4 regions of the Streptomyces sp. NPDC046925 genome follow, and region 4 is predicted to be linked to each of the others. Evidence: riboswitches for the same ligand, from Rfam matches in the RefSeq annotation. Region 4 holds a riboswitch; each other region holds the start of a gene.
What was found. Region 4 has a riboswitch for cobalamin ahead of ABZ906_RS29350 (ABC transporter substrate-binding protein). Riboswitches for the same ligand answer to the same signal wherever they lie in the genome.
Positions count from the first base shown of each region.

Region 1: another riboswitch for cobalamin. It lies ahead of ABZ906_RS13510 (cobalamin biosynthesis protein); the one in region 4 lies ahead of ABZ906_RS29350 (ABC transporter substrate-binding protein).
Region 2: another riboswitch for cobalamin. It lies ahead of ABZ906_RS15565 (ABC transporter substrate-binding protein); the one in region 4 lies ahead of ABZ906_RS29350 (ABC transporter substrate-binding protein).
Region 3: another riboswitch for cobalamin. It lies ahead of cobN (cobaltochelatase subunit CobN); the one in region 4 lies ahead of ABZ906_RS29350 (ABC transporter substrate-binding protein).

Region 1 covers NZ_JBEYWZ010000003.1:61,949-67,124, forward strand. The annotation lists gene ABZ906_RS13500 (inorganic phosphate transporter) at 120-1,400, shown strand; gene ABZ906_RS13505 (hypothetical protein) at 1,410-1,646, shown strand; cobalamin riboswitch at 1,798-1,939, shown strand; gene ABZ906_RS13510 (cobalamin biosynthesis protein) at 2,063-3,001, shown strand; gene ABZ906_RS13515 (cobyric acid synthase) at 3,001-4,548, shown strand; gene ABZ906_RS13520 (putative cobaltochelatase) at 4,616-5,176, shown strand, end outside.
Region 2 covers NZ_JBEYWZ010000003.1:512,625-517,800, reverse strand. The annotation lists gene ABZ906_RS15580 (HAD family hydrolase) at 1-548, opposite strand, end outside; gene ABZ906_RS15575 (helix-turn-helix domain-containing protein) at 770-1,636, shown strand; gene ABZ906_RS15570 (VOC family protein) at 1,702-2,154, shown strand; cobalamin riboswitch at 2,162-2,348, shown strand; gene ABZ906_RS15565 (ABC transporter substrate-binding protein) at 2,413-3,477, shown strand; gene ABZ906_RS15560 (iron chelate uptake ABC transporter family permease subunit) at 3,474-4,505, shown strand; gene ABZ906_RS15555 (ABC transporter ATP-binding protein) at 4,502-5,176, shown strand, end outside.
Region 3 covers NZ_JBEYWZ010000010.1:195,163-200,338, forward strand. The annotation lists gene cobN (cobaltochelatase subunit CobN) at 1-3,376, opposite strand, end outside; cobalamin riboswitch at 3,445-3,597, opposite strand; gene ABZ906_RS32930 (precorrin-3B synthase) at 3,646-4,953, shown strand; gene ABZ906_RS32935 (precorrin-8X methylmutase) at 5,017-5,176, shown strand, end outside.
Region 4 covers NZ_JBEYWZ010000008.1:159,573-164,748, forward strand. The annotation lists gene ABZ906_RS29340 (amino acid permease) at 1-1,312, shown strand, start outside; gene ABZ906_RS29345 (M67 family metallopeptidase) at 1,444-1,866, shown strand; cobalamin riboswitch at 1,830-1,986, shown strand; gene ABZ906_RS29350 (ABC transporter substrate-binding protein) at 2,031-3,005, shown strand; gene ABZ906_RS29355 (iron ABC transporter permease) at 3,053-4,108, shown strand; gene ABZ906_RS29360 (ABC transporter ATP-binding protein) at 4,105-4,911, shown strand; gene ABZ906_RS29365 (putative leader peptide) at 4,981-5,082, shown strand.

The sequences.
Region 1 (5,176 bases), on a different contig from region 4:
GGAACCGGAGTGGCGGCGCCCCAGATTGGGTCACCGCACGGCCCGACCCAGTTCACTTTCCGTTCACCCTGCTTGCCTACGTTCCACTTGCCACTGACGTCCAACAGAAGCCTGGGTAAATGGAACACATCACGCTTCTCCTCGGGATCGTGATCGTTACCGCTCTCGTGTTCGATTTCACGAACGGTTTCCACGACACAGCCAACGCGATGGCCACAACCATCTCGACCGGCGCCCTCAAGCCCAAGACGGCGGTGGCCATGTCCGCCGTGCTGAATCTCGTCGGCGCATTCCTGTCGGTCGAAGTCGCCAAGACGATCTCTGGCGGCATCGTCAACGAGGACGGGCTCAAAACAGAGGTGATCTTCGCCGCCCTGGTGGGCGCGATCCTCTGGAATCTGTTGACCTGGCTGGTGGGCCTGCCCTCCAGCTCCTCCCACGCACTCTTCGGCGGCCTCATCGGCGCCGCGGTCATGTCGATGGGCTGGTCGTCGATCGACGGCGGCACCGTCGTCACCAAGATCCTGATCCCCGCGATCGCCGCGCCCCTGGTGGCCGGCATCGCCGCGACGCTGGCCACGCGCCTGACGTACCGCATCGGGCGCAACACCGACACCAAGGCGACCGCCAAGGGCTACCGCGCCGGTCAGATCGCCTCCGCGGGCCTCGTCTCGCTGGCCCACGGCACGAACGACGCGCAGAAGACCATGGGCATCATCACGCTCGCCCTGATCACCGGCGGCGTCCTGAACCCCGGCGCCAACCCCCCGATGTGGGTCATCGTCTCGGCCGGTGTCGCCATCGCGCTCGGCACCTACCTCGGCGGCTGGCGCATCATCCGCACCATGGGCAAGGGCCTCACCGACCTCGCGCCGCAGCAGGGCTTCGCCGCCCAGACCAGCGCCGCGACCGCGATCCTCGCCTCCTCGCACATCGGCTTCTCGCTCTCCACCACCCAGGTCTGCTCGGGCGCCGTGATGGGCGCGGGCCTCGGCCGCAAGGGCGGTGTGGTCCGCTGGTCCACGGCGACCCGCATGTTCGTCGCCTGGGGCCTCACGCTCCCCGCCGCCGGTCTGGTCGGTGCGGGCGCCGAGTTCCTCACAAAGCAGGGCCCCTGGGGCGTCGGGGCGACCGCGGCGCTTCTGGTGATCGGCTCCGCCGTCATCTGGACGCTGTCCCGGCGCAACGCCGTCGACCACACGAACGTCGCCGACGACGAGATCGGCGGCGCCCCTGCCGCCGAGCCCGCCGGTGTCGTGACCACCGCGATGGCCGCCGTCACGCCGCCGCCCACCGGCTCGGCCGTGACGACCTCGGACGTCGACCACGTCAAGACCACCATCCCGGCCCCGGCCCCGACCGGCACCGTGGCGGACCCCGCCCGGCCCGCCACGGTGTAAGGACTCAGCATGAACATCGACTGGGCAGCTCTCGGCTCCGTCTTCGGAGTCAGCCTCGCGGTGACGGTGGCCCTGGTGGGTCTGTTCACCCTCGGCATCGTCGGCCTCTCCAAGCACGAGGCGGCGACATCCGGCGCGACCGCCGCCACGGGCGGCTCCCCCGCGACGGCGCGCGCGGGAGCGTACGCCTGCTTCGCGCTCTGCGCGGCGGCAGTGGCGTACGGGATCTATCTGATCGTCGCCTGACGATCGCAGCTCCGGGCGGGGTGCGGGACGCTTCGGCGACCCGCACCCCGCCTTCGTGCGTGGGCCCGGCCGCGAGCCCGGCGGTGGGCCCGGCTGTGGGCCTCGGCACACTCTCCCGTCCCAGGTCAACGGCAAGTTGACGGGCGTACGCGGGCGTGGTGGACTTCCCCGAGCCATTACGGCGGCAGAAGAGGAAGCCGGTGCGAATCCGGCGCGGTCCCGCCACTGTCATCGAGGAACTGCTCAGCCGGTCCCCCGAAAGCCAGGAACTCTCGCCGCCGATCTCGTCGAATCAGGGCGCGGACACCCTGAGTGAGGACATATCGCCATGCGCGGCCGCCCGTTGCCGGTTTCTGTGCCCCTGCCCGTCCGGGTCGGGCTCCTCGCTCCCTTCCTCGTACCGGCCGGCTGAAGCCATGAGTGCCGATCGCGACTTCGCGTACGGCGCCGCCGCCGGCCTCCTCGGTGATCTGTTCCTCGGCGATCCCCGCCGCGGGCATCCGGTCGCCGTGTTCGGTCGGGCCGCGGGTGCCGTCGAGCGTGTGCTGTGGCGTGACCACCGCGGGTGGGGCGCCCTGCATGCCGTGGTGTGCGCCGGGGGCGCGGCCGGTGCCGCCGCCCTGGCCTCTTCTCTCGTACGCGACTCACGCGCCGCCTCCGTCGCGCTGACCGCCGCCGCCACCTGGGCCGTGGTCGGCGGGACCTCCCTTGGACGCGAGGCGCGGGCCATCGGCGGGGCGCTCGCCGCCGGAGACGTCGAGGTCGCCAGGGAGCGCCTGCCGCATCTGTGCGGGCGGGATCCGCAGGCCCTCGACGCCGACGGCATCGCGCGGGCCGTGGTCGAGTCCGTCGCCGAGAACACCTCCGACGCGGTGGTCGGCGCCCTGGTGTGGGGCGCGCTCGGCGGGGTGCCGGGGCTCGTCGGCTTCCGGGCAGTGAACACGCTCGACGCCATGGTCGGGCACAAGTCCGTGAAGTACCGGCGCTACGGATGGGCCTCCGCGCGCCTCGACGACGTCCTGGGGTGGCCGGGTGCCCGGCTCACCGCCGTCCTCGCCGCTGCCGCCGGGGATGCGCCGCGGGGCGCCGTGCGGGCCTGGCGTGCGGACGCCGCCAAGCATCCGAGCCCCAATGCGGGGCCCGTGGAGGCCGCCTTCGCGGGGGCGTTGGGGGTAAGGCTCGGGGGGAGCCTCTCGTACGGAGGCCGGGTCGAGCACCGGCCCGTCCTGAACGGGGACGGGCGCGGCGTCGAAGTCGCCGACATCGAACGGGCCGTGAAGCTGTCGCGCCGGGTGGGGCTCCTTGCCCTGGGCGTCGCGGCAGCGGTGAGCACCATACGGAAGGGCGGGGCGTGATGAGGGGTGGGCTGCTCGTCGCCGGCACCACGTCGGATGCCGGCAAGAGCGTGATCACCGCCGGGATCTGCCGGTGGCTGGCCCGTAAAGGGGTCTCCGTCGCGCCGTTCAAGGCGCAGAACATGTCGCTCAACTCCTTCGTCACGCGCGAGGGCGCGGAGATCGGGCGGGCCCAGGCCATGCAGGCGCAGGCCGCCCGGGTCGAGCCGAGCGCGCTGATGAACCCCGTACTGCTCAAGCCGGGCAGCGACCGCAGCAGCCAGGTCGTCCTCATGGGCAAGCCCGTGGGCGAGATGAGCGCGCGCGGGTTCTTCGGGGGGTCTGGGGGGTCGTCCCCCGGGAAAGGGCTGCACGGGGGGCGCCAGGAGCAGTTGCTCTCCACCGTCGTGGGATGCCTCGAAGAACTCCGGGGCAGCTATGACGCCGTGATCTGCGAAGGCGCGGGCAGTCCCGCCGAGATCAATCTGCGGCGCACGGACATCGTGAACATGGGCATCGCGCGGGCCGCCCGCTTCCCCGTCCTGGTCGTCGGCGACATCGACCGCGGGGGCGTCTTCGCGTCCTTCTTCGGGACCACAGCGCTGCTGAGCGCCGAGGACCAGGAGCTGGTCGCGGGGTATCTCGTCAACAAGTTCCGGGGCGACGTCTCGCTGCTCGAACCCGGGCTCGACATGCTCAAGGACCTCACCGGGCGGCGCACGTTCGGCGTGCTGCCGTTCCAGCACGGCCTCGGCATCGACGAGGAGGACGGCCTGCGGGTGTCCCTGCGGGGTGCCGTACGGGAGTCCGTCGTCGCTCCCCCGGTCGGCGAGGACGTGCTGCGGGTCGCGGTCTGTGCCGTGCCGCTGATGTCGAACTTCACGGACGTGGACGCGCTGGCCGCCGAACCCGGTGTCGTCGTGCGGTTCGTGGACCGCGCCGAGGAACTCGTCGACGCCGATCTCGTGGTCGTACCCGGCACGCGCGGCACCGTCCGCGCCTTGGAGTGGCTGCGCGAGCGGGGCCTCGCGGACGCCATCGCGCGGCGCGCCGCAGAGGGGCGCCCCGTGCTCGGGATCTGCGGCGGCTTCCAGGTGCTCGGCGAGCACATCGAGGACGAGGTGGAGTCACGCGAGGGCGCGGTGGACGGGCTCGGTCTGCTGCCCGTGCGCGTGCGCTTCGAGCGGGAGAAGACCCTCGCCAGGCCGGTCGGCGAGGCCCTCGGCGAACCCGTCGAGGGGTACGAGATCCATCACGGCGTCGCCGAAGTCCTGGGCGGAGAGCCCTTCCTGGACGGCTGCCGGGTGGGCGAGGTGTGGGGCACGCACTGGCACGGCTCCCTGGAGAGCGACGCGTTCCGGCGCCGCTTCCTGGCCGAGGTCGCCCGCGCCGCGGGCCGCCGCTTCGTGCCCGCGCCCGACACCAGCTTCGGCGCGCTGCGCGAGGAGCAGCTCGACCTGCTCGGCGACCTGATCGAGCACCACGCGGACACCGACGCGCTGCTGCGCCTGATCGAGACCGGCGCCCCCTCCGGCCTCCCCTTCATCGCACCCGGGGCGCCCTCATGACCGGCGGAGCGGGGCGGGCGAGATCCGCTGCCCGCTGCCCCGCCCGGAACCACGTACTGGAGGCCTTGTGAGCACCCCCTATCCGTTCACCGCTCTCGTCGGACAGGACGACCTGCGGCTCGCCCTGCTGCTCAACGCCGTCTCGCCCGCCGTCGGCGGTGTGCTCGTCCGCGGCGAGAAGGGCACCGCCAAGTCCACCGCCGTGCGGGCGCTCTCCGCGCTCCTTCCGCAGGTGCCCGTCGTCGCCGGATGCCGCTTCTCCTGCGACCCGGCCGCCCCGGACCCCGCCTGCCCCGACGGTCCGCACGAGGCGGGCGGGGCATCGGTGCGGGACGCCCGCATGGTCGAACTGCCCGTCGGCGCCTCCGAGGACCGCCTCGTCGGAGCCCTGGACATCGAGCGGGCGCTCGCCGAGGGCGTGAAGGCCTTCGAGCCGGGGCTGCTCGCCGACGCCCACCGCGGCATCCTCTACGTCGACGAAGTCAACCTGCTGCACGACCACTTGGTCGACCTGCTGCTCGACGCCGCCGCCATGGGCGCCTCGTACGTCGAGCGCGAGGGCGTGTCCGTGCGGCACGCCGCGCGGTTCCTGCTCGTAGGCACCATGAACCCCGAAGAGGGCGAGCTG
Region 2 (5,176 bases), on a different contig from region 4:
CCGTCCTCGTAGTACTCGGCGGGGATGGGCTTCTTGTAGGCGAGGAGCTCGTCGACGTACCCCTTGAGTTCCTTCAGCGTGAAACCGGAGAAGATCTGCGCGGCCCACGGATAGCAGACCTGGTCGTCGACCTCGCAAAGCCGGTTGTAGTAGCTGTAGAGGCTCTCCTTGTGCGTCGCCGTGTCCTTGAACGGAATGATCTTCAGCGACGGGTCCATCGACTTGCGGGTCAGTACCCCCTTCATCTCCAGGAAGGGCAGGAGGGACTCCTCCAGGTCGTTGCGGTACGTCGTGTTGTCCGCGTCGAAGACGGCGTACGCGCCCTTGCCGCCGTTCTCCGCGATGACCTTGCCCAGCTTCTTCGCGACCGGTGCGGGCCAGTGCTTCAGCTCGGCCGCGGCCCCGGCGCTCTTCGCGGCGGTCTTCGCGGAGGCGTCGGCGGCCGTCGCGTCCGTGCTCGGCCAGAGCGCCGTCCCCGCGATGACGGCCGCGGTGAGCGCGCCCGCCGTGCCGAGTACGGCAAGCTTGCCCTTTGCCATTGATGCCATGGTTCTGTGCCCCCTGAGAGCGGTCTGCGCCCCGTCCGGAGCGGCGGGTCATCGTATGGGGCCGAGCGGCGGATTCCCATGATCGACATCACCGGACGGAACGGGCATGGGACGCCTGCGCGCGGGTAGCAGCGTCAGACGCCCGCACGCCTTTCGGCCCTGCTCCGGAGCGACGCTCTCCGGCCCTGCTCGGCAGCGACGCGCATCGCATACTGGAAGGCATGGAGAGCGTCTCCCCGGAGTTCGTACGGGCCGCTCCGCGGCTCGACGGCATGGTGGTGTCCGCCGTCGGTTACCGCACGGCGGGCGAGCAGCCCGGTCTGCACCGCGGCCTGCCGTCCCCCTATCTCACGCTGATCTTCTCCCTCGACGGCCCCGTCGCCACCGGCCACAGCCCCCGGCAGGCGACCGGCCCCGACGCCATGCGCACGGACATCGTCGTGGGCGGCCTGCACCAGTCCCCGGCGTACGTCGTACGGCCCGAGCACGAGGCGGGCATCCAGCTCGCCGTGCACCCGCTCGCCGCCCGCGCCCTGTTCGGCGTACCCGCGGCGGAGCTGGCGGCCGACCTGGTCACGCCCGGCGCGGACGTGATGGGGCGCCGCGCCGCCGACGTACGGGAGCTGCTGTGCGAGCAGAGCGGCTGGGAGCAGCGGTTCACCTCCCTGTCCGCCTATTTGCGGCAGCGCGCGGCGGACGCGGACGCCGGGGGAGCCGTACGCCCGGAGGTCGCCGAGGCCTGGGCCTGGCTGGCCCGGCACCAGGGCGTCGGCACCCTGCGCGGCCTCTCCCGGCACGTCGCGCTCAGCGAACGCCGCCTGACCACGCTCTTCCGCGCCGAGACGGGCCTGAGCCCCAAGCAGGCGGGCCGCCTGATGCGCTTCCAGCGTGCACGCAACGCCGTCGTACGCTCCGTCGCGGCGGGCGCCGCCCCCGACCTGGCCGGTGTCGCCGCCGACTGCGGCTATTACGACCACTCCCACCTGGTACGGGACTTCCGGCAGTACACCGGCGCGAGCCCCAGCGGCTGGCTGGCCGAAGAGTGCCGGAATATCCAAGCCGGGAGCCATGGCGGGGGCGAAGAGTAGGAGCCATGAACACCACCGACATGAACACCAGCGACGTGAACACCACCGACATGAACACCAGCGACATGGACACCACCGAGAAGCAGGACCAGCAGCCCCGGTCCACCCCCGCCGGTCGCGCCCCCAGCGTCTGGCCGACCCTCCAGGCGCACGACGCCCCCGCCCTGATCGACTTCCTGGTCGGCACGGTCGGCTTTCTGCGCACCGCCGTCTACCAGGACGGCGACAGCGTGGCCCACGCCGAGCTCGACTGGCCCGAGGGCGGCGCGATCATGCTCGGCTCGTACGACGACGGGGCCGGGGACTGGTGCCTGAAGCCGGGCACCTTCGGCACGTACGTCGTCACCGACCATGTGGACGACCTCTACCGGCGGCTCAGCGACGCCGGGGTCGAGATCACCCGGGAGATCGAGGACAAGCCGTACGGCAGCCGGGAGTTCGCGATCGCCGACCCCGAGGGCAACAAGTGGTCCTTCGGCACCTACCGCGGCGCACCGAGGGCCGACCAGAGGTCCTGACCTCGCGTGATAGCTTGCGAGCGCCAGTCAACCCACACCAGGGCCAGGGAATCCGGTGCGAATCCGGAACTGACGCGCAGCGGTGAGGGGGAACGGGCGGGGCCACGGCCACTGGGCGTCCACGGACGCCCGGGAAGGCGCCCCGTCCGGCCGATCCCCGAGTCCGAAGACCTGCTGGCGCCTGCGCCGCGCACCGAGCGGCACAGGTGATGAAGCAGGCCAGGCTCCGCGTATGAGCCATGAGACTCAAGGGATCGTGTGTCCTCCACAGCCCGTCGTGTACGTATATCCGTCCCTGCTTTCCTCAGCGCGGCCTTGGCCCTCACTCTGACCGCCTGCGGCGGCTCGTCGGACTCCTCCGCCACTTCCGGCGGGGGCAAGAAGACCGACGGCTACCCGCTGACTCTGACCTCCTGCGGCAAGAAGGCGGAGATCAAGGCGCCGCCGCAGCGCGCGGTCTCCCTCGACCAGGGCTCCACCGAGATCCTGCTCTCGCTGGGCCTCGCGGACCGTATGGTTGGCACCGGTACCTGGACGGACCCGGTGCTCAAGGGCCTGGAGAAGGACAACGCCAAGGTCGAGCGGATCGCCGACAGCTACCCCTCCTTCGAGAAGGTCCTCGCCAAGGAGCCCGACTTCGTCACCGCGTCCTTCACGGCGACGGTCAGCAAGGGCGGCGTCGCCGACCGCGCCAAGTTCGCCGAACTCGGCGTACCCGCCTATGTCTCGCCGTCCGACTGCGCGGGCAAGGACAACAGCGGCGACGGCGACGGCAAGCGCGTCAAGACGCTGACCATGGACACGGTCTACGGCGAGGTGCGGGACCTGGCCGAGGCGTTCGGGGTCGAGAAGCGCGGCGAACGCCTGATCGCGGACCTCAAGGCGCGGGTGGCGAAGGCCGCGAAGACCATCAAGAAGGCTGACGCGTCCGACACCTCGGTCCTCTACTGGTTCGCCAACTCCGACGCCCCCTACATCGCGGGCTGCTGCGGAGCGCCCGGCATCATCACCCGCGAACTCGGCGTGAAGAACGTCTTCGACGACACCCGCGAGGAGTGGCCCCAGATCAACTGGGAGACCGTGGCGGACCGCGACCCCGACGTCCTGGTCATCGGCGACCTGACCCGCAAGTCGCAGACCGCCGAGAGCGCGAAGAAGAAGATCGAGTTCCTGGAGTCCAACCCGGCCACCAAGAACCTGACCGCCGTGAAGAAGAAGCGGTACGTCCTGCTGAGCGGCCAGGCCATGAACCCGACCATCCGCACGGTGGACGGCGTGGAGCAAGTCGCCGACGCCTTGCGCGAGTTCGGGCTCGCCAAGTGAGGGCAGCCGCCTTCGGCGGCATACGTTCCGCCCTGCTCTGGACGACGGGCCTCGCCGCCCTCGCCCTCTCCGTGGCGGTGGCCGTCACCATCGGCCCCGCCGACATCTCCGTACCGGACGTGTGGTCGGCGGTGGCCGCCCATCTCGGCTGGGGCGAGGCGACGCTGACGCCCATCCGGGACGGCATCGTCTGGAACCTCCGCATGCCGCGCACGCTCCTCGCGGCGGTCTGCGGCGCGGGCCTCGCGGTCTGCGGAACGGTCCTCCAGTCCCTCCTGCGCAACCCGCTCGCCGACCCCTTCGTGCTCGGCGTCTCCTCGGGGGCGTCCACGGGGGCGGTCGCGATCGTCGTCCTCGGGGTCGGTGGGGGAGTGGTGTCGGTCTCGGCGGGCGCGTTCGTCGGGGCCGTCGTGTCCTTCGCCCTCGTCCTGCTGCTCAGCCACACCCTCGGCGGTAGCGCCGACCGGGTGGTCCTCTCCGGGGTGGCGGCGATGCAGCTCTTCTCCGCGCTCACCTCGTTCGTGATCCTCACGGCGGGCGACGCGGAGACGACGCGGAGTGTCCTGTTCTGGCTGCTCGGCTCGTTGAGCGGGGTCGGCTGGACGGACGTCTGGCTGTGCGGGGCGGTGCTCGTCGTCGCGCTCACCGTCTGCCTCGCGCACGCCCGCACCCTGGACGCGTTCGTGTTCGGCCAGGACGCGGCGGCGACACTGGGCGTCCACGTCGCCCGCACCCGCCTCCTGCTGCTCTCCGTCACGGCCCTGCTCACGGCGGCCCTGGTCAGCAGCGCGGGCGCCATCGGCTTCGTCGGCCTCGTCCTGCCGCACGCGGCCCGCGCCCTGGTCGGCTCGGGGCACGGACGGCTGCTCCCGGTCACGGCGCTCGCGGGCGCGGTGTTCCTGGTGTGGGTGGACACGCTGGCCCGTACGGTCCTCGACCCGCAGGAGGTGCCGGTGGGCGTGGTGACGTCCCTGATCGGCGTCCCGGCGTTCGTCCTGGTCCTCTACCGCACCCGGAAGACGACATGACCCCACACACGGAAGCCGTATCCGGCCTGCGCGCCGACCGGGTGTCCAGAACAGCCGGCGGCCACCTCGTCATCGACGGGGTGACCCTGGCCCCGCCCCCCGGAGCCACGGTCGGCCTCCTCGGCCCGAACGGCTCGGGCAAGTCCACCCTCCTGCGCATCCTGGCGGGCGTCCTGGCCCCGGCGTCGGGAGTGGTCACCCTGGACGGCCTGCCCCTGCGGGAGGCGGGCCGCCGCACCGTGGCACGCAGGGTGGCGGTGGTCGACCAGCACGCCACCACGCAGGTCGAACTGTCGGTGGAGGACGTCGTACGCCTGGGCCGCATCCCGCACCGCAGGGCGTGGTCCCCCGCCACACCACGGGACGACGAGGCGGTCCGCGAGGCCCTGGCCCGTACGGGCCTCGCGGACCGGGCCGCCCAGTCCTGGCACACGCTTTCCGGCGGCGAACGCCAACGGGTCCAGATAGCACGGGCGTTGGCCCAGGACCCCCGCGAACTCCTCCTGGACGAACCGACCAACCACCTGGACATCCAGCACCAGCTCGACCTCCTGGCCCTGGTCGCGGACCTCCCCCTGACCAGCGTGATCGCCCTGCACGACCTCAACCTGGCCGCCATGTTCTGCGACCACGTACTGGTCCTGCGCGAAGGCGTGGCCCACGCGTCGGGC
Region 3 (5,176 bases), on a different contig from region 4:
CCACGCCCGTCGTCGCGTCGTAGCCGAAGAGGTAGTCGACCGTGGCGGCGAGCTCGAAGGCGCCCTTGTAGCCGTGGCGGCGCATCGCCTCGATCCACTTCGGGTTGACCACGCGCGCGCGGAAGACGCGGGACGTCTCCTCGACCAGGGTGCGCGTGCGGACCGTCTCGGGACGGGTGGAGTCACCGATGTACGCCTCTGGGGCGCTGCCCTTGAGCGCGCGGACGGTGGCCACCATGCCGCCGTGGTACTGGAAGTAGTCGTCCGAGTCGGCGATGTCGTGCTCGCGGGTGTCGGTGTTCTTCGCCGCGACCTCGATGCGCTTGTACGCGCTCTCCATCTCCTCGCGCGCCGGACGCCCGTCCAGCTCACGGCCGTAGGCATAGCCGCCCCACACCGTGTAGACCTCGGCGAGATCGGCGTCGGTGCGCCAGTCGCGGGAGTCGATGAGCTGGAGCAGGCCCGCGCCGTACGTGCCCGGACGGGAGCCGAAGATGCGGGTGGTGGCGCGGCGTTCGTCGCCGTGGGCCGCCAGGTCGGCCTGCGCGTGGGCGCGCACGTAGTTCGCCTCGTCGGGCTCCTCCAGCGAGGCGGCGAGGCGCACCGCGTCGTCCAGGAGACCGATGGTGTGCGGGAAGGCGTCGCGGAAGAAGCCGCTGATGCGCAGGGTGACGTCGATGCGCGGGCGGCCCAGCTCCTCCGCGGGGATCGCCTCCAGGCCCGTGACGCGCCGCGAGGCGTCGTCCCAGACCGGGCGGATGCCGAGCAGCGCAAGGGCCTCGGCGATGTCGTCACCGGCGGTGCGCATGGCACTCGTACCCCACAGGGACAGGCCCACCGAGGTCGGCCAGGCGCCGTTGTCGGTGCGGTAGCGCTCCAGGAGCGAGTCGGCCAGGGCCTGGCCGGTCTCCCAGGCGAGTTTCGACGGCACCGCCTTGGGGTCGACGGAGTAGAAGTTGCGGCCGGTCGGCAGGACGTTGACCAGGCCGCGCAGCGGGGAGCCCGAGGGTCCCGCGGGGACGAAGCCACCCTCCAGGGCGTGGACGGCGTGGTCCAGTTCGTCGGTCGTGGAAGCCAGGCGCGGTACGACCTCGCGCACGGCGAAGTCGAGGATGTCGGCGACCGCCTGCGGGTGGCCCGCCGCGACCGTGGCGACGGCCTCCGGCGCCCAGTGGGCGTCCTCCATCGCCTGGACCAGGGCGCGCGCCTGCTCCTCGACCCGGTCGGCGTCGGTGCGGGTGGCCGCCGACTCGTCGAGGCCAAGCGCCTCGCGCAGGCCGGGAAGTGACGCGGTGCCGCCCCAGATCTGGCGGGCGCGCAGGATGGCGAGGACCAGGTTGACGCGGTCGGCGCCGGCCGGGGCGCCGCCCAGGACGTGCAGGCCGTCGCGGATCTGGACGTCCTTGATCTCACAGAGCCAGCCGTCGAGATGCATGATGAACTCGTCGAAGCCCTCGTCCTCGGGGCGGTCTTCGAGCCCCAGGTCGTGGTCGAGCTTGGCGGCCTGGATCAGGGTCCAGATCTGGGCGCGGATCGCGGGCAGCTTCGCCGGGTCCATCGCGGCGATCTGGGCGTGCTCGTCCAGGAGTTGTTCCAGGCGGGCGATGTCGCCGTAGCTGTCGGCGCGGGCCATCGGCGGTACGAGATGGTCCACGAGGGTGGCGTGCACGCGCCGCTTGGCCTGCGTGCCCTCTCCCGGGTCGTTGACCAGGAACGGGTAGATCAGGGGCAGGTCGCCCAGGGCCGCGTCGGGGCCGCAGGCTGCGGACAGGCCCGCGTTCTTGCCGGGCAGCCATTCGAGGTTGCCGTGCTTGCCGAGGTGGATCATCGCGTCGGCGCCGAAGCCGTTGTCGTCGGCGGAGGCGGCGATCCAGCGGTAGGCGGCCAAGTAGTGGTGCGAGGGCGGCAGATCGGGGTCGTGGTAGATCGCGATGGGGTTCTCGCCGAAGCCGCGCGGCGGCTGGATGAGGATGAGCAGGTTGCCGCGGCGCAGGGCGGCAAGGACGATGTCGCCCTCCGGGTTGCGGGAGCGGTCGACGAACATCTCGCCGGGCGCGGGGCCCCAGTGCTCCTCCACGGACTCGCGCAGCTCGGCGGGGAGCGTCGCGAACCAGCGGCGGTAGTCGGCCGCCGGGATACGGACGGGGTTGCGGGCCAGCTGCTCCTCGGTGAGCCACTCCTGGTCGTGGCCGCCCGCCTCGATCAGCGCGTAGATCAGCTCGTCCCCGTCACCGGAGACGAGGCCGGGCACCTCCTCCGTGCCGAAGTCGTAGCCCTCTTCCTGGAGGCGGCGCAGCAGGGCGACGGCGCTGGCGGGGGTGGCCAGGCCCACCGCGTTGCCGATCCGCGAGTGCTTGGTCGGGTACGCGGACAGGACGAGCGCGATGCGCTTGTCGGCGGCCGGGATGTGGCGAAGGCGCGCGTGCCGTACGGCGACACCCGCCACCCGAGCCGCGCGCTCCTCGTCCGCGACATACGCGGGCAGACCGTCCTCGTCGATCTCCTTGAACGAGAACGGCACCGTGATCAGGCGGCCGTCGAACTCGGGGACGGCGATCTGGGTGGCCGCGTCCAGCGGCGATACGCCCTCGTCGTTGTCCTCCCAGGCGGTCCGCGAGCTGGTGAGGCAGAGCGCCTGGAGGATGGGGACGTCGAGACCGCTGAGGGCTCCGGCGTCCCAGGACTCGTCGTCGCCGCCCGCGGAGGCTTCCGCGGGCCGCGTGCCGCCCGCCGCGAGGACCGTGGTCACGATCGCGTCGGCGGAGCGCAGTTCCTCGATGAGTTCGGCCTCGGGGGTACGCAGCGAGGCGACGTACAGCGGCATCGGGCGGGCACCGGCGTCCTCTATCGCGCCGCACAGGGCGTCGATGAAGGCGGTGTTGCCGCTCATGTGGTGGGCGCGGTAGTAGAGCACCGCGACGGTCGGTCCCTCGACCTGGCGGGCGGTGCGCTCCAGCGGGCCCCAGGCGGGCGCGGCGGCGGGCGGTTCGAAGCCGTGGCCGGTGAGCAGCACGGTGTCGGAGAGGAACCGGGCCAGCTGCTCCAGGTTGTCCGGGCCGCCGTGGGCCAGATAGGCGTGGGCCTCCGCCGCAAGGCCGATGGGGACGGTCGAGGCGGCCATCAGCTGGGCGTCGGGGGCCTGTTCGCCGGTGAGGACGACCACGGGGCGCCCGGTGGCGATGACTTGGTCGAGGCCGTCCTGCCAGGCGCGTACGCCGCCCAGGAGACGTACGACGACCAGATCGGCGCCGTCCAGGAGCTGCGGAAGGTCCTCGAGCGCGAGCCGGGAGGGGTTCGCGTAGCGGTAGGCGACCGGGCCGCTTGCGGCGCGGGCGCTGAGCAGGTCGGTGTCGGACGTCGACAGGAGCAGGATCATGCGGCGTCGTGCCTTCCTCGGGGTGTCCACGCCCCGGGTGGTGTCGATGGCGTCTCCCCTGCTCGAGCGGACGAGAGCTCGGGGAAGGGAGTTCCTGACTCACCCGGCACCAGGGCCGGGCTCACAGTGGCGGGACCGCGCCGGAATCTCACCGGGCTTCCTCCCCTTGTCGCCGTCTGTGGCGACGACGGGCCGGCCGGCCCGTCGCTAGAAATACTAAGGGCCGATCAACTACCGGGGGGCAGGCGGACCTGCTGCGATAGGTCGGTATGCTCGCCGCCATGCCCCCATCGGTCCCCTCGCCTGCGGTTCCGGGAGACGAGTCTGCCCGCAGCCGCGGTGACGCCTGCCCCGGGACGCTTCGGCTGCACCGGGCGGACGACGGGGCTTTGGCGCGCGTCCGTATTCCGAGCGGGGTCCTGAACGCGGGGCAGGCCGATGTGCTGCGGGAGCTGGCGGAGCGCCTCGGAGACGACGAGTTGCATCTCACATCGCGCGGCAACGTCCAGCTGCGCGGCCTCGGTGCGGACTGCGGCGGCGAACTGGCTCATGTCCTCGCCGGTGCGGGGCTGTTGCCCTCCGAACGCCACGAGCGTGCCCGCAATGTGGTGGCTTCGCCGCTCTCGGGTCTCGACGGCCGGGGAGAGCGGGACATCCGCGCGTGGCTGTCCGCCCTGGACGAACTGCTGTGCGCCAGCGACCAGGCCGCCGATTTGTCCGGCCGGTTCCTGTTCGCGCTCGACGACGGCCGCGGTGACGTGGGCGCTCTCGGCGGGGACGTGACCCTGACGGCGCGGGGCGACGACGAAGCACTGCTGCGGATCGGCCCGGCGCGGGATGCCGTACTCGTACGTTCCGCGCAGGCGCCGCGGGCCGCCCTCATCGCCGCCGAGGCCTTCCTGGACCAGGCGGCCGGCACGGGCGCCTGGCGGGTGACGGATCTGCCCGGCGGCACCGGCCCTCTCCTCGACGCGGTCGTACGCCGGTTGCGGCAGGCCGAGTTCGGCCACGCCCTCGCCGCCGCCCCGCTCCCCCGGGACGTCGGCGGTCCCGACCTCGGCGTCGTGCCGGGGCCGCACGGGACGGACGCGCTCTCCCTGGGCCTGCCGCTGGGACGCGTCGGCGCGACCCAGTGGCGGACACTGACCGACACCGCACGCGACCACGGCAACGGCGAGTTGCGCCTGACGCCCTGGCGCGGGATCGTCCTGCCGGGAGTCGAGCGCTCGAAGGCCGCGGAACTCCTGGAGAACCTGCGGACCGCCGGGCTCGTCACCGCGTCCGCATCGCCCTGGACCGGCGTGGGAGCCTGCATCGGCAGGCCCGGCTGCGCCAAGTCCCTGGACGACGTACGCGCCACCGCGACGGCCGCCCTCGGCCCGGTGGGGGCGCTGCCCGTGTACTGGTCGGGATGCGCACGCCGGTGCGGCCATCCCCACGGAGAGTGGATCGACGTCGTCGCCACCCCCGAGGGGTACGAGATCTCTCACGTACACGGCGAGAAACGGGACACCCCGGCGACCGTCCCCGGCAGCCCGGGGGCTCTCGCCGCCGCCGTGGCCGCGGCCCGCCGCTGACACGACATGAACGACCTCGCGACACCTGACTGTTCCATGCCCTATCAAGAGAGCGAACGCACTGTGCATCAGTACGAGAAGGACGGACCGGCGATCTACCGCCAGTCCTTCGCCACGATCCGCGCGGAGGCGGATCTGGCGGGCCTGCCCGCCGACGTCAGCCAGGTCGCGGTCCGCATGATCCACGCCTGCGGCATGGTCGACCTCGTACGCGACCTCGCTT
Region 4 (5,176 bases):
CGCGGGCAAGGCCATTCACAAGGCCGGTCCGAGCCTCATCCTGGCGTACGCCATCGCCGGCCTCGTCATCTTCTTCATCATGCGGGCCCTGGGCGAGCTGCTCATGTACCGCGCCGTGTCGGGCTCCTTCTCGGAGTACGCGCGCGAATTCATCGGCCCCTTCTTCGGGTACGTGACCGGCTGGACGTACTGGCTCTTCTGGGTCGTCACCGGCATCACGGAAGTCACGGCAGCGGCCCAGTACATGCAGTACTGGACCCATGACGCCATCCCCCAATGGGGTTACGCGCTGATCTTCACGGTCATCCTGTACGGCGCCAACCTGATCTCCGTGAAGCTCTTCGGCGAGCTCGAGTTCTGGTTCTCGATGGTCAAGGTCACCGCGATCATCGGCATGATCCTGATCTGCGCCGGCATCCTCACCATCGGCTTCTCCGACGCCGGTGACACCGCCTCCGTGACCCACCTGTGGGACCAGGGCGGCTTCTTCCCGAACGGCATCGGCTCCACGCTGATGACGCTCCAGATCGTGATGTTCGCCTTCCTCGCCGTCGAGCTGGTCGGCGTCACCGCGGGCGAGTCCAAGGACCCCAAGACCGTCCTGCCCAAGGCCATCAACACCGTGCCGTGGCGCATCGCCGTCTTCTACGTCGGCGCGCTCATCATGATCCTCTCGGTCGTGCCGTGGACGGAGTTCGTGCCGGGCGTCTCGCCGTTCGTCGCCGCCTTCGACAAGATGGGCCTCGGCGTCGGCGCCGCGATCGTCAACTTCGTCGTCCTGACGGCCGCGCTCTCCTCCTGCAACTCCGGCATGTACTCCACCGGCCGCATGCTGCGTGACCTGGCGCTCAACGGCCAGGGACCGGCGTTCTTCACCAAGCTCACGAAGAACGGCCTGCCGCTCGTGGGCACCACCTTCTCCGCCGCGCTGATGCTGGTCGGCGTCTGGATCAACTACCAGTGGCCGGGCGAGGCGTTCAACTACGTCGTCTCCTTCGCGACCATCTCCGGCATGTGGGCCTGGATCATGATCCTGGTCTGCCAGATCAAGTACCGCCGCAAGGCCGACCGCGGCGAGCTCCCGCAGTCCACCTTCCGGGCGCCGGGCGCTCCGTACACGAGCTGGTTCGCGCTCGCCTTCATCGCGATGGTCATCGTGATGATGGGCATCGACAAGGACGCGCGGATCTCGCTCTACGCGGCTCCGGTGTGGGCGCTGATCCTCGGCATCGGCTACCTGGCCATGCAGCGCAAGAACAAGGCGTCGGCGGGCGGCGGCCAGTCGGGCCCGAAGGACGCGGTCAAGTCCTGACCGACGGGTTCTGACCGACGGGGCCCGCCCGACGGGTCCCGATCACCGTCTGATCACCGCTGATCCCAGCATGTGGGCCGGTTCGTACCACTCTTCGGTACGGGCCGGCCCTTCTGCTTATCCTGGCTGCCATGCTGACCCTCACCCAGGCCCTCCACGACCAGATCGTCGCGCACGCGCGCCAGGACCACCCCGACGAGGCCTGCGGTGTGGTCGCGGGCCCCGAGGGCACCGGCCGCCCGGAACGCTTCATCCCGATGCTGAACGCGGCCCGCTCGCCCACGTTCTACGAGTTCGACTCGACCGACCTGCTCAAGCTCTACCGCGAGATGGACGACCGCGACGAGGAGCCGGTGATCGTCTACCACTCGCACACGGCGACCGAGGCATACCCCTCGCGCACGGACATCTCGTACGCGAACGAGCCCGCCGCCCACTACGTCCTGGTCTCCACGGCCGACACCGACGACGCGGGCGAGTTCCAGTTCCGCTCCTTCCGGATCGTCGAGGGCGAGGTCACCGAAGAAGAGGTGAAGGTCGTCCAGGCATACTGAGCTCACCTTTCGGGCGGCAGGACCCAGGAAGCCGGTGCGAATCCGGCACGGTCCCGCCACTGTGACCCCTCCCCTCGCGGGCGGGGCAGTCAGGAACTGACCTGCCGCCTCTTTCTCCCACGACGCAGGGGACGCGGAAATCCCCTGGAGGAGGCAGCTCAGCCATGTCCCGCCCCATACGCGCGACCCTGCGCGTGCTCATAGCCGCGGCCCTGCTCACCCCGCTCGCCGCGTGCTCGTCCACCTCCGACGGCAGCACGTCCAAGCCGGAGTCCAAAGCCCCCGGCTTCCCGTACACGGTCACGAACTGCGGCGTGAAGACGACGTACGACGCCCCGCCGAAGCGTGCCGTGACGATGAACCAGCACGCGACGGAAGTCATGCTCGAACTGGGCCTGGAGGACCGCCTGGCCGGGACGGCGTACCTCGACGACAAGGTCCTGCCGAAGTACGCGAAGGCGTACGCGGACACCCCCGTCCTCGCCAAGGAGTACCCCTCGTACGAGAAGCTCCTGGCCGCGAACCCCGACTTCGTCTACGGCGGCTACGCGAGCGCCTTCCTCGCGGGCGAGGGCCGCAGCCGCGCGGCCCTGGCCAAGTCCGGCATCGAGAGCCGCCTGAACGTCGAGGGCTGCGCGAAGAAGGCCGTGACCATGGACGACGTCTACCGCGAGGTGCGGCAGGTCGGCTCCACCTTCGGGGTACGGGCGCGCGCCGACCAGTGGGTCAGTGGCGCCGAACGCGAACTGGCGGACGCGGCGAAGAAGACGCAGGACCGCGAGCCCGTCCCCGTCTTCGTCTACGACAGCGGCGACAAGAGCGCGTTCACGGCGGGCGGCCGGGGCATCGGCAACGACATCATCGAACGGGCCGGCGGCCGCAACGTCTTCGCCGACCTGGACAAGTCCTTCGGCGACGCGTCCTGGGAATCGGTCGTCGACCGCAACCCCGAGGTGATCGTCATCCTCGACTACGGCGGCACGACGGTGGCCCAGAAGAAGAAGCGCCTCCTCGACGACCCGGTCCTGGCAGACGTCCCCGCCATCAAACACAAGCGCTTCGCGACCCTGCCGCTGTCGGACGCGGTCACGGGGGTGAGAGCACCGACGGCGGTGAACAAGCTGGCGGACCAGCTGTGAACATCCAGCCCGTCCGGCGTTTGAGGACGAACTCGGCGAAGCCGGTGATGTACGGCAACCGGGACGGGGTCAACAGAAAGCTCCGTTACGGCGCGGTTGTCACAGGGCTGCTCGCGGCCCTCGCGGCAGCGGTCGTCGCGGGGCTTGCGCTGGGCTCCGTCCGCATCCCGGCGCCCCAGGTACTGGAGATCCTCACGGGGAGGGCGGAGCTCTCCCCGTTCCGCACCATCGTCCTGGACGTAAGACTCCCCAGGGTCCTGCTCGGCGCAGCCGTAGGCGCCGGGCTCGCAGTCATCGGCACGGTCCTCCAGGCCCTGGTGAGGAACCCCCTGGCCGACCCGTTCCTGCTCGGCGTCTCCTCCGGCGCCTCGGCCGGAGCCGTCGCCGTCATCGTCCTCGGCAGCGTCTTCGGCCTCGGCGCGGGACTCGCCACCACCGTCACCATCCCGGCCGCCGCCTTCGCGGGAGCCCTGCTCTCCCTGCTCGTCGTCTACACCCTGGCCAGATCGGGAGGCGGCGGCTTCGCCACCGGCCGACTGATCCTCGCCGGAGTGGCCGTCTCGTACATCCTCTCCGCCCTGACCAGCCTCATCCTGATCATGGCCGACAGCGCGGACCACCTGAAGGAAGTCCTGTACTGGACGCTGGGCGGCCTCGGCAGCGCCCGCTGGGACATGCTCGCCCTGCCCGGCACCGCCCTCATCGCGGGCACGGCGCTGCTCATCGCCCTGGCCCGCCCCCTCGACCTGCTCCTGGTCGGCGAGGAGGGCGCCACCGTCCTCGGCCTGGACACGGCCCGCTTCCGCGCCGCCGTCTTCGTCCTCGCCTCGCTCCTGACCGGCGTACTCGTCGCGTACAGCGGAGCCATCGGCTTCGTCGGCCTGATGGTCCCGCACGCCGCCCGGATGCTGGTCGGCGCCGCCCACCGGGCGCTCCTGCCGGTGGTGGCCCTGATGGGCGCGGTGTTCCTGGTGGCCGCCGACCTCGCCGCGCGCACGGTCGCGGCGCCGCAGGACATCCCGGTGGGTGTCCTGACCGCGCTGACGGGCGGCCCGTTCTTCCTGTGGATGCTGCGAAGGAACCGTACGGAGGCAACCGCATGAGCAACCCGGCGGCGATCCTGACCACCGAGTCCCTCACCTACCGCACGAGTGGGAAAACCCTCGTCGACGACGTCACCCTGCACGCCGCCAGGGGCGAGACCGTCGGCCTCGTCGGCCCCAACGGCAGCGGCAAGACCACCCTCCTGCGCTGCGTCTACGGCACCCTCACGCCCACCGGCGGCCGCGTACTCCTGGACGGCGACGATCTCGCGACCCGCTCGGCCAAGGACCGCGCCCGCCGTATCGCCACCGTCCCGCAGGACGGACACACCGGCTTCGAGCTCACCGTCCGGCAGATCGTCGCCATGGGCCGCTCCCCGCACAAACGCTTCTGGGAGGCGGACACCGCGCAGGACGCCGCCCTGGTCGACGGGGCGCTGGCACGCGTCCGCGCCGCGGACCTCGCACACCGGACCTTCGCCGGGCTCTCCGGCGGCGAGCGCCAGCGCGCCCTGGTGGCGAGGGCGCTGGTGCAGGAGCCCGCGGTCCTCGTGCTCGACGAACCCACCAACCATCTGGACATCCGCTACCAGCTGGAGATCCTGACCCTGGTCCGCGATCTCGGCACGACGAATCTCCTGGCCCTGCACGACCTCAATCTGGCGGCCTACTACTGCGACCGCCTGTACGTGCTCGACGCCGGACGTCTCGTCGCGTCAGGAGCACCGAAGGAGGTCCTGACCAGCAAGCTCCTCGCCGAGGTCTACGGAGTGACGGCGGAGGTCGCGGTGCATCCGGCGACCGGCGCACCGACGGTCACCTACCTCCCGTCAGCCGCGCCCCGACTGCCCTCATCCACGTGATGGACGCCAAGCGTCCACCATGCGAGATCACATTCCAGAACCCGGACCGGGAATCGATACGATGACCGCATGGTTCCCCACGACGTGAGCGACAAGATGCCGGGCATGCTGCTCGTTGCGCGTCTGCACGTCGATTTGTGCAGGCTCTCGAGCGCGATCTGTTCGCGCTGACAGCCGCCGCCGTACGGCCGTGAGCCGCGGCGCCACATCCGCGTAGAGCCTCGCGCAGCGAAGCATCACGCACCCGCACTTGCGCACCCGCACC